DNA from 2 places in the Cellulosimicrobium sp. KWT-B genome. Region 1 is predicted to be linked to the other one. Evidence: predicted binding sites of a transcription regulator. Region 1 holds the regulator's gene; the other holds the start of a gene.
What was found. Region 1 encodes LexA, which represses DNA repair genes until DNA is damaged. Its sites were predicted from a motif close to TCGAACANNTGTTCGA; they were not measured.

Region 1 (5,515 bases):
GCGTGACCAAGCCGGCCCAGCCGGACACGGGCCTGAAGATGGCGCAGTCGACGATGCTTCAGCTCTTCGAGGTCGCCGAGCGCATGGCGGCCGACCCCACGGGCCACGACGTGCTGTGGTGCTCGCGGCCGGGGGAGGGCGGCTGGTCCGGCGACCGCTTCGGCGACGGCGCGAGCCGCCTGCACGCCGCCCCGCTCGGCGTGGCGGGTCTCATCCGCACCCACCTGCTGGCGGAGCGCACCGGCGTCTTCACGTCCGCGACGCTCGCGCTCGGCGGGAGCTTCGACGCCGTCGCGCGCACCTTCGGGCTCGGCCCCGCGGCGACGGGCGGAGCCGCGGACGCGGGCGACGGCGACGCGCCGCGCTGGCGCGGGCTCGACGTCGGGAGCCCGTTCGACTACCCGCGCCAGGGCATCCTCTACGTCGCGAAGCGCCTGCCGGCGCCCGGCCGCGAGGCGTCGACCGAGCACCAGCTCGACGAGATCGCGGCGCTCGTCGAGGCCGCCGGCGGTCGGACCCTCGGCCTGTTCTCCTCGCGGCGTGCCGCGGTGGCCGCGGCCGAGGCGATGCGCGAGCGGCTGGACGTGCCGGTCCTGTGCCAGGGCGACGACCAGCTGCCGACCCTCGTGCGGGAGTTCGCCGAGGACCCGGCGACGTGCCTGTTCGGCACGCTGTCGCTGTGGCAGGGCGTGGACGTGCCCGGGCCGTCGTGCCAGCTCGTGCTCATCGACCGCATCCCGTTCCCGCGCCCGGACGACCCGGTGAAGTCGGCGCGGGCTCGGGCCGTCGAGGCCGCGGGCGGCAACGGGTTCATGCAGGTCTCCGCGACGCACGCGGCCCTCCTGCTCGCCCAGGGTGCCGGGCGGCTCGTGCGGTCCACGGCCGACCGCGGGGTCGTCGCGGTCCTGGACCCACGGCTCGTGACGGCGCGCTACGGGTCGTTCCTCACGCGGTCCATGCCGGGGTTCTGGCAGACGACCGACCGCGACGTGGCCACCGCTGCGCTCCGCCGCCTCGCCGCCCTAGGCTGAGCCCTTTCCAGCGACTTCACGGAGGCGACATGACGAGCACGTCACCGCAGGGCACCGGCGACGCGACCACGGGCGGTCCGGGAGGGGGAGCGCGGACCACGAAGCTCGCGATCGTCGGCGCCGGTGCCGTCGGCTCGACGCTGGCCTACGCCGCGCTCATGCGCGGCGCGGCGCGCACGGTGGCGCTCCTCGACGTCAACCGCGCGAAGGTCGAGGCCGAGGTCCTCGACCTCCAGCACGGCATCCAGTTCATGCCCATGGCGCGCGTCGAGGGGTCCGACGACGTCGCGGTGTGCGCGGGGGCCGACGTCGTCGTGGTCACGGCCGGCGCCAAGCAGAAGCCGGGTCAGACGCGCCTCGACCTCGCCGAGGGCACGATCGGGCTCATGCGGACGATCCTGCCGGGCCTCGTGGAGGTGGCCCCGGACGCCGTCTACGTCATGGTGACCAACCCCGTCGACATCGTCACGTACGCGGCGCTCAAGTTCTCGGGGCTGCCCCCGACGCAGCTCTTCGGCAGCGGCACCGTGCTCGACTCCTCGCGGCTGCGGTTCCTCGTGGCGCAGCACTGCGGCGTCGCGGTGCAGAACGTGCACGCGTACATCGCGGGGGAGCACGGCGACAGCGAGATCCCGCTCTGGAGCTCCGCGACGATCGGCGGCGCGCCGCTGCTCGAGTGGCAGGGCATCGGCGGTCGGGGACCGCTCACGGGCGACGTGCGCGACGAGATCGCGCGCGAGGTCGTGCAGTCGGCCTATCGGATCATCGAGGGCAAGGGCGCGACCAACTACGCGGTCGGGCTCGCGGGCACCCGGATCATCGAGGCGGTGCTCGCCGACGAGCACCGGGTGCTGCCCGTGTCGACGCTCCTCGACGGCATCTACGGGCTCGAGGACGTGTGCCTGTCGCTCCCGACGCTCGTCGACCGCCGGGGCGCGACGGAGCGCGTCGAGGTGCCGCTGGCGGACGACGAGCTCGCGGGCCTGCGCTCGTCCGCGGAGTCGCTGCGCGCGGTCGCGCGACGCTTCGGGCTCTGAGCCCACGGGCCCGTCGGGCCCCGCACGACGAGAGCCGGGCGGTCGAGGGACCGCCCGGCTCTCGTGCTGTCCGGAGCCCGCCCGCAGGCGCCCGGAGTCGGCTCGGGGACCGTTCAGAGGCTGCGCAGGACGGAGACGACGCGCCCCAGCACCTGGGCGTCGTCACCGGGGATCGGGTCGTACGCGGCGTTGTGCGGCATGAGCCACACGTGGCCGTCGGCGCGCCGCAGGCTCTTCACGGTGGCCTCGCCGTCGATCATGGCGGCCACGATCTCGCCGTTCTCCGCGACCGGCTGGCGCCGCACGACGACCCAGTCGCCGTCGCAGATCGCCGCGTCGATCATCGAGTCGCCCTGCACGCGCAGGAGGAAGAGCTCCCCCTCGCCGACGAGCTGGCGCGGCAGCGGGAACACGTCCTCGACGACCTGCTCCGCGAGGATGGGGCCACCGGCGGCGATGCGGCCGACGACGGGGACGTACGACGGCGCGGGGTGGGCCTCGTCGTACGCCGGCTCGGGGGTCGTGCCGGCCGGCGCGAGCGGGGTGGCGCGGCGGGCGTCGTCGGGCTGGACCACCTCGATGGCGCGCGGGCGGTTCGGGTCGCGCCGCAGGAAGCCCTTGCGCTCGAGCGTGGTGAGCTGGTGCTTGACGGAGGACGGGCTCGTGAGCCCGACGGCCTCGCCGATCTCGCGCATGCTCGGCGGGTAGCCGCGCTGCTCGACGCACGCGCGGATGGTCTCGAGCACGAGCCGCTGACGCGGGGTGAGCCCGTCACCCCCTGCCGACCCGTCCGGCAGCTCGCGCACCTCGGCGAGCCCCCGTGCCCTGTCCGTGCCTCGTCCCGCCATGGTCGCTCCGCCCTCGTCCGTCGCGTGCCGCCGGCGCCAGCCGGGCCTGCGGCCTCCCCTCCCCGGGACGTGCGCCCCGGGACCTCGGTCGCCCCTCCGGGTCCGAGCGGACATGTCCGGCGAACCGACCTGACCCCAGGCTAGGGGAGGATGCGACACGAATCAAACACCTGTTCGAGCATGTCTCGACTCTGTGGGTCGTTCGTGATAGACCTTCGTACAGATGTTCTACGTACAGGTGTTCGACCCGAGGGGGTCGGCGCGGAGATGAGACGGGCGCGCGGGTCCGATCGACCGGGGAAGGCGATCGGGCTCGCGGGCCGGGACGGAGGGGACATGAACACGGTGGCGATGGCGACGGCGGCACCGTCCACGCTCGGGCGAGGCGGTGCGGCGGTGCGAGGCGTGCGCCCGGAGGCGCCGCTGCGGCTCACGCGACGCGGCCGTGCGGTCCTCGTGCTCCTCGTGGCCGTCCTGCTCGTCCTTGCGGCGCGGGTCGGCCTGGCTGTCGCGGCCGGACCCGGGGAGCCGGTCGAGGTCCGCGTCCACGTCGTGAGCGCGGGGGAGACCCTGTGGGAGCTCGCCCAGGGCGTCGCGACCCCGGGCGAGGACCTCCGTGAGGTGGTCAGCGGGCTCGTCGAGCTGAACGGTCTGTCGTCGTCGGGCGTGCAGGCCGGCCAGACCATCCTGCTCCCGGTCGCCGAGCGGTGACGGTGCGCTCGGGAGTGGCCCGGGTCCTGTGACGCAGCACACGGTGCCGACGTGCGACAGGCTGCGGCTCGGGGTTGCGCCAGTGCGTTAGGTCCGCCTAAGTTAGTGTCACCTCACACGCCGGCTGGGGGGCTGGGCGGACGAGGCGAGGAGTCTGCGGACCACCGCGACTCCTGTGCACGTCGCCGCGCGCGAGGCGAGTCGCGCGCGAGATGGGGACGGGGGCGTCCCGACGGGGGCGGTCGACCACGACCGCCCCCGTTCTGCTGCCCGTGGCCGGGCGCGGCGTCGGCGTGTTGCACCGCGCGCCCGCGACGGCATACGTTCGTCGCGCCGACCTGTCGGCGCGACCCGCGGAGGAGCCCGCCATGCACTGCCCGTTCTGCCGTCACGCGGACTCCCGCGTCGTCGACTCCCGCACGTCCGACGACGGTGCCTCCATCCGCCGGCGACGCCAGTGCCCGGAGTGCAACCGCCGCTTCACGACGATCGAGACCGCCAGCCTGTCCGTGGTCAAGCGGTCCGGAGTGACCGAGCCCTTCTCGCGCGAGAAGATCGTCAACGGCGTCCGCAAGGCCTGCCAGGGGCGCCCGGTGAACGAGGACGACCTCGCCGTCCTCGCGCAGCGCGTCGAGGAGACCATCCGCGCGAGCGGGAGCGCCGAGCTCGACGCCTACGAGATCGGCCTCGCGATCCTCGGGCCGCTGCGCGAGCTCGACGAGGTTGCCTACCTCCGCTTCGCGAGCGTCTACCAGGCGTTCGACTCGCTCGAGGACTTCGAGAGCGCCATCACGTCGCTGCGTGTCGACCGGGAGGAGCGCGAGGCGGCGGCGGGCCGTGCGGCGGCCGAGGCCACCGACGACGCCGCGACCGACCGCGAGGCGGCACCCCAGCCCTGACGGTCACGCGACGGTTCCGCGCCGCGTGACTCGGCCCGAGGCTCGTGCCTCGCAGCCGGACACGGCTACAGGTCGCTGGACCGCGACGCCCAGATGTTGATGCCCGTGTCCACGGGGAGGTCGTCGACGGCCGCGAGCTCCTCGGGGGAGAGGTCGGGAGCGTCGAGGGCCGCGAGGTTGTCGTCGAGCTGGCGCGTCGAGCTCGCGCCGAGCAGGACCGACGTGACGCGCTCGTCGCGCAGCGCCCAGCGGATCGCCGTGGACGCGAGCGTCCGCCCGTGGGCGCGCGCGAGCGCGTCGAGGTGGCGCACGCGGTCGAGGTTCTCCTCCGAGAGGAACGCCGGGCGCAGCGGCCCGCCGCGCGCTGCGCGCGACCCGTCCGGGACCCCGTGGAGGTAGCGGTCCGTGAGCATGCCCTGGGCGAGCGGGGAGAACGCGACGACGCCGAGCCCTTCGTCGCCCGCGACGTCGAGCACGGTGGCCCCTGCCTCGTCGGGGGGGTCGGGGGCCTCGATCCACCGGTTGAGCATGGAGTAGGAGACCTGGGTGACGACGAGCTCGACCCCGACGTCGGCCGCGACCCGCAGGGCCTCGCGCGTCCGGCGCGCCGAGTACGACGAGATGCCGGCGTAGCGGGCGCGCCCCGACCGGACCGCCGTCGCCAGCGCACCGATGGTCTCCTCGAGCGGGGTGGAGGGGTCGTAGCGGTGCGAGTAGAAGATGTCGACGTGGTCGAGCCCGAGCCGGCGCAGCGACGCGTCGAGGGACGAGAGCAGGTACTTCCGGGACCCGCCCTCGCCGTAGGGACCGGGTCCCATGCGGTAGCCCGCCTTGGTGGTCACGACGAGCTCGTCGCGCACGGGCCGGAGCTCGCGCGCGAGCAGCCGGCCCAGCGACTCCTCCGCGGCGCCGCCGGGCGGCCCGTAGTTGTTCGCGAGGTCGAGGTGCGTCACGCCACGGTCGACGGCGTGCAGCACGATCTCGCGCTG
Region 2 (5,515 bases), on a different contig from region 1:
ATGCCGTCGGCGACGCCCACCTGGCTCTCGTGGCCGGTGCGCTCGGCGACGCGCGCGACGAGGGCCTCCGCGAGCGCGGCGTCGGACCCGTGGTACCGGCTCGCCCCGGCGGCGGGCAGGAGCAGCAGGCCGGGCCGGGTGATCTCCAGCCCCGCGACGACGGTCTCGGCCGCGAGCGCGACGGGCTCGAACTCGCGGGCGTCGCGCGCGTCGTCCACGTCGAGCAGCTCGAGCTCGGGGCAGCACTCGCGGGCCCGACGGCGGCGCATGCCCCGGCGCACGCCGTGGGCACGCGCGGTCGCGGAGACGGCGACGACGCGGCGACCGTCGTGCGTCGCGGCGGGGACGTGCGCGGGGACGTCGCGCACCGCCATCGCCGCGAGCACCGGCCAGTCCGGCACCCACAGGGCCGCCGTGCGGGTCGGGCTCGTGGTCATCCGACGAGCCGGAGCCGGGAGGGCCGGTCGGGGTCGTCGACCCGGGCGGTCTCGTGGGCGGTCACGGCGGTCCCGGCCACGGTGGCGCCGGTCCCGGCCGCGGGCCGGGGGCCGCGGGCGTCCTCGACGAGGAACGCGGGCCAGTCCTCGTGGCCGAGCGGGAGCTCGACCTCGAGCCGCACGGGGCGCGCGGCTCCCCCGCGGCCCGCGCGCTCGACGACGAGGGTGCGACGGCGCAGCCAGCCCGCGCCGCGGTCCGCCCCGGACCAGCCGCCGCCCGTCACGGTGAGCGCGACGTGCGCGCCCGGCCACGTCCCCGCGGCGACGAGCAGCGCCCCACGCTCGCGCGCCCGCGCGGCCAGGCGCCGTCGGTCGGGGTCGGTGAGGGCGGCGTCGGGCCCGACGACCACGACGTCCAGGCCGTCGACGAGCGCCGAGATCGCGAGCGCCGCGTCCGGGCCGGGCCGCGGGACGAGCACGACGCGGTCGAGGTCCGCGCCGGCGTCGGCGGCCGCGAGCAGCCCGACGGCGGGGAACCCGACGGCGGCGGTCCACGCCCCGGCCCGCGACGGCCGCGCGACGAGCGCGAGCAGGAGGCTCGTCGAGCCGCGCACCGCCAGCACGGTGCCGCGCTGCAGGGCGCCGAGCGGGAGGAGCGGCGCGAGCACGTCGTGCACCGGCCACACCCGCTCGTCCGTGCCCGCGTCCCGGCTCGCGCCCGAGGTCCGGACGTGGCGGGTGCGGGCGCGCGCCGGAGGGTCGGGCGGTGCGGGGGCGGGCCGCACGACCGGCGAGGCGGCGGCGTCCGCGAGCGGGGCGACCTCGGCGAGGAGGGCGGTGTCGGCACGCGGGACGGTGTCGGCACGCGGGACGGTGTCGGCACGCGGGGCGGTCTCGGTGCGCGGGACGACGGTCGGTGCCGCCGGGGCGGTGAGCGGTTCCGGGGCCGCGGGGGCGACGACCGGGCGGTGTCGGCGGACGCCCGTCCGCTCCTCCGCACGGCGCAGGGCGGCACGGGCGCGCTCGGCCTTGTCGACGGCCGCAGCCGTCGGGCCTGGTGCCCCCGCCCGTTCGGCGGGGTCGGCGAGAAGGGTCATCTCGCCTCCCGGGATGCTGCTCGGACGGGACGCGCACCGCGCGTCGACTGCTGCGGGCGGTGTGCTGCACCCGCTGAGCGTTCGAACAAACGTTCGAACGCTTCCAGTGAACGACCGCCGTTCCGAGGTGTCAACTCCGCAGGTCGGAGGCGCCTGCTTCGTCCGAGATGCCCACCCCAACCTTCGACCCCCACTGGAGACTTGCCCGAAACCCTCGACCTCTACCTGACCCTCCTCCCCCGCCGACCATGCGGCTGTCGCCCGTCCGGCGGGCGGCACGGGCTGTGACCGCATGCTCGGCGGGCTCGAGGGGCTCCGGGGGTGTGTTCGACATCCGGCCTCTCCCGCGCGGCGGCCCGCCGGGGTGGCAGGCTGACGCCATGGACGCCCGCACGACCCTGCCCACGCTCGGCTCGCTCACCTGGGAGCCGGCGCTCGACCACCTCGACCTCGTCGCCCCCGTGACCGCCGACGCGCTGCGCCGGTGGGCCGACGTCGACCCGGACGTCGCGACGCTCGTCGCCGTGACGGAGATCGACCCCGACCTCGCGGACACCGCGACGCTCAACGCCGCGTTCGACCTGCCCGTCGAGGCGTCGGCGAACTGCGTCGTCGTGGGCGGCGCACGGGCGGGCGACGAGCGCATCGCCGCCGCCGTCGTGCGGGCCCACACGCGCGCCGACGTCAACACGCGCGTCCGCAAGCTGCTCGACGTGCGCAAGGCGTCGTTCCTGCCGACCGACCGCGCGACGGCCGAGTCCGGGATGGAGTACGGCGGCATCACGCCCGTCGGGCTGCCCGAGGGGTGGCGCGTGCTCGTCGACTCCCGCGTCGTGACGGACGGCGCGCTCGCGCTGATCGGCAGCGGCGTGCGGCGCTCGAAGCTGCTGCTCCCCGGCGACCTGCTGGGCCGCCTGCCCGGTGTCGAGGTCGTCGAGGACCTGGCCGTCCCGGTCGCCTGACCCGTCCCCCCCTGCCGAGCACGACCTGGCGGTCGCCACGGGCGGCCTGACGACCGCCAGGTCGTGCTCGACGCCCGGTGCTCAGCGATCCAGGACGACGAGCCGCTGCGTCGCGCGCGTCATCGCGACGTAGCGGTCGACGGCGCCCTCGACGCCGTCGCCGAACGCCTGCGGCTCGACGAGCACCACGAGGTCGAACTCGAGGCCCTTCGCCGTCTCGGGCGTGAGCCACCGCACCCGCGCGGACCCCTCGCCCTCGCCACCGGCGCCACCGACCCTGCCGCCCGACTCCTCGCCGGACGCCCCGGACGGCCCGGACTGCTCGGACGGCTCGGTGGCGCCGATGACGCACGCCGTGCCGTCCGCGTGCTCGGCGAGCCACGCGCCGAGGACCGCGTCGAGGTCCGCGACCGCCCCGTGGGCGACGGGCACGCCCGTGCTGCGCACCGACGTCGGGACGTTCGCGTCCGGGATCGCGGCCCGGACGACGGGCTCCGCCTCGGCCATGATCTCCCGCGGCGTGCGGTAGTTGACGCTCAGCGACGCCTCCTCGACGCGGGCGAAGCCCACGCGCGCGAGCCGCTCGCGCCAGCCCTCGGGGAAGCCGTGGCGGGCCTGGGCGCGGTCCCCGACGACCGTGACGCTGCGCGACGGGCAGCGGCTGAGGACCATCTGCCACTCGGCGTCGGTGAGCTCCTGCGCCTCGTCGACGACGACGTGCGCGAAAGGCCCCGCGAGGCGGTCCGGCGTCGCGACGACGAGCGCGCCGTCGTCCACCAGCGCGTCGCGCAGGTCCTCGCCGCGGAGCATCTGCATGACCCCGAGCTCGCTGTCGTCGGTCGCCACGAGGTGGTCGACGACGTCGTCCATGCGCGCGCGCTCCGCCGCCACGGCGGCCTCGTTGCGGCGGCGTCGGCGTGACGCCTCCGGGTCGCCGAGCCGACGGCGCGCGGCGTCGAGCAGCGGGAGGTCCGCCGTCGTCCACGCGTACGCGTCCGGGCGCTGGAGCGCGCGCACCTGCTCGGGCGTGAGCGACGGCGCGCACAGCCGCAGGTAGGCGGGCACGGACCACAGGTCGGCCACGAGGTCCGTCGGCTCCACGAGGGGCCACGCGCGGTCGAACGCGGCACCGAGCCCGCGGTGGCCGCGCAGGGCGCGGCGCACGTCGTCGGCCTCGACGTCGACGCCGTCCTCCGCGGCTCCCCCGCAGGCCTTGTCCACGAGGATCTCGACGAGCGCGGCCCAGACGTCGTCGCGCGCCTCGTTGTGCGGGGTGCCCGGGTCGACGGACTCGAACGCCTCGGCCCAGTCGGCCGGGGAGAGCCAGACGTCGGCCCACGGCGTCTCGACCTCCCTGCCTTCGGCGGGCGGGCGTTCGGAGAACCGTACGGCGGGCTCGATCGCGGCGACGAGCGCGGCGGACGCCTTGAGCCGGGCCACCTCGGGGTCGGCCTCCGCGCGCGCCGTCGCGCCCTCGGGGACGAGGTCGCGCAGCGTGCACGTCTGCACGCCCTCCTCGCCGAGGCCGGGCAGCACGTCGGCCACGTACGCGAGGTAGGGACGGCTGGGCCCGACGACGAGCACGCCGCCGTGCCCACCACCGCGCCCGCCAGCATGCCCACCCCCGTGCCCGCCGCCCACGTGCGGGTCGGCGTACAGCAGGTAGGCCGCGCGGTGCAGCGCCACGACCGTCTTGCCCGTGCCGGGACCGCCGTCGACGACGAGCGCGCCGCGCGAGCCCGCGCGCACGATCGCGTCCTGGTCGGCCTGGATCGTGCCGAGCACGTCGCGCATCCGCGGCGACCTGCTCGCGCCGAGGCTCGCGACGAACGCCGACTGGTCGTCGAGCGCCGCGCTCGACCCGGCGCCGTCGGGCACGAGCTCCTCGTCCCAGTAGTCGGTGACGCGCCCGCGCGCCCACCGGTACCGGCGCCGCGCCGCGAGGCCGAGCGGCTGGGCGGGCGTGGCCGCGAAGTACGGCTCGGCGGCGGGCGAGCGCCAGTCGACGAGCAGGCGTTCGCCCGCGGGGTCGGTGAGGCCCACGCGCCCGACGTACACCGGGGCGGAGCCGTCGGCGAACGTCATGCGGCCCAGGCACAGGTCGACGCCGTAGCGCTGGAGCAGCCGCAACCGGCTGCTGAGGCGGTGGATCTCCTGGTCGCGCTCGAGCGCCTCGGTGCCGCTCCCGCCCGGCGCGCGCCGGGCCGCGTCGAGACGCTGCGCGAGGTCGGCCACGGAGTGCTCGAGGCTCGCGGCGATCGCCGCGAAGTGGCGCTCGTCGGGGTCGACCAGCGCCGGGTCTGCCTTCGCGGCCAGCCGCGCGGGCAGGTCGAAGAACGGCGCGGGCCGCGGGTCCTGGTCAGTGGTCGGGCGGGTCGACGGGCGGCGGGACGGGTCGGTGGTGGCGGTCACGGGGGCGTCGGGCAACGTCATCAGCTCCGGTCCGGGTCCTGCGGAGGGACGCACGGGCCACGACGACCCGCGCACGAGCGGAGATTCTGCGCCCCCGAGGGGGCCTTGCCGCAAGACCCCCCGTGCGCTATACGTTGGAGAGGGAGGCCGGTCGGCCTCTTTTTTCGTGCCACCCTGTGCGCATGACGCACGCCCCGCCTCTGCCCGCGGACGACACCACCGCCGCACTCCATGAGTTGGCCCTGCGCTGGCGCGATGAGCTCCGCGGCCGCGCCGAGGTCTCGCTGCCCCACGAGGACGGCGGTGCGGAGGGGTTCTCGGTCACGTCCCGAGCCGACGGAGCGGCCGAGGTCCGGGTCATGCACGACGCCGAGGGCATCGTCGTGGGCATCGATCGATGCCCGGGGTGGGAGCTCCCCCGCACCGCGTCGAGCGTGGCGACGATCGACGCGGTGGTCGCGGCCGCCGTCGCCGGCACGATCGAGGTGGGCTCAGGTCGTGGGATCCGGCGCTATCGGGTCACCACGGGCGGCGGCGACGTCCTGGAGGACACGTTCGAGGGGTTCCTGGCCCTCGCCCTGTCCATGCCCTGGCGTCCGCGGCTGCG

Region 2: B9L22_RS12525 (YbaK/EbsC family protein) is a predicted target of LexA. The motif match lies at 1,616-1,631, and genes of this name have one in related genera.

The regions. Positions count from the first base shown of each region.
Region 1 is NZ_NEDO01000006.1:88,178-93,692, reverse strand. It holds gene B9L22_RS17350 (ATP-dependent DNA helicase) at 1-1,031, shown strand, start outside; gene B9L22_RS17345 (L-lactate dehydrogenase) at 1,061-2,068, shown strand; gene lexA (transcriptional repressor LexA) at 2,182-2,916, opposite strand; gene B9L22_RS17335 (LysM peptidoglycan-binding domain-containing protein) at 3,253-3,627, shown strand; gene nrdR (transcriptional regulator NrdR) at 3,996-4,526, shown strand; gene B9L22_RS17325 (aldo/keto reductase) at 4,592-5,515, opposite strand, start outside.
Region 2 is NZ_NEDO01000003.1:578,364-583,878, forward strand. It holds gene B9L22_RS12515 (DNA polymerase Y family protein) at 1-437, opposite strand, end outside; gene B9L22_RS12520 (hypothetical protein) at 434-1,534, opposite strand; gene B9L22_RS12525 (YbaK/EbsC family protein) at 1,915-2,496, shown strand; gene helR (RNA polymerase recycling motor ATPase HelR) at 2,578-4,824, opposite strand; gene B9L22_RS12535 (hypothetical protein) at 5,091-5,515, shown strand, end outside.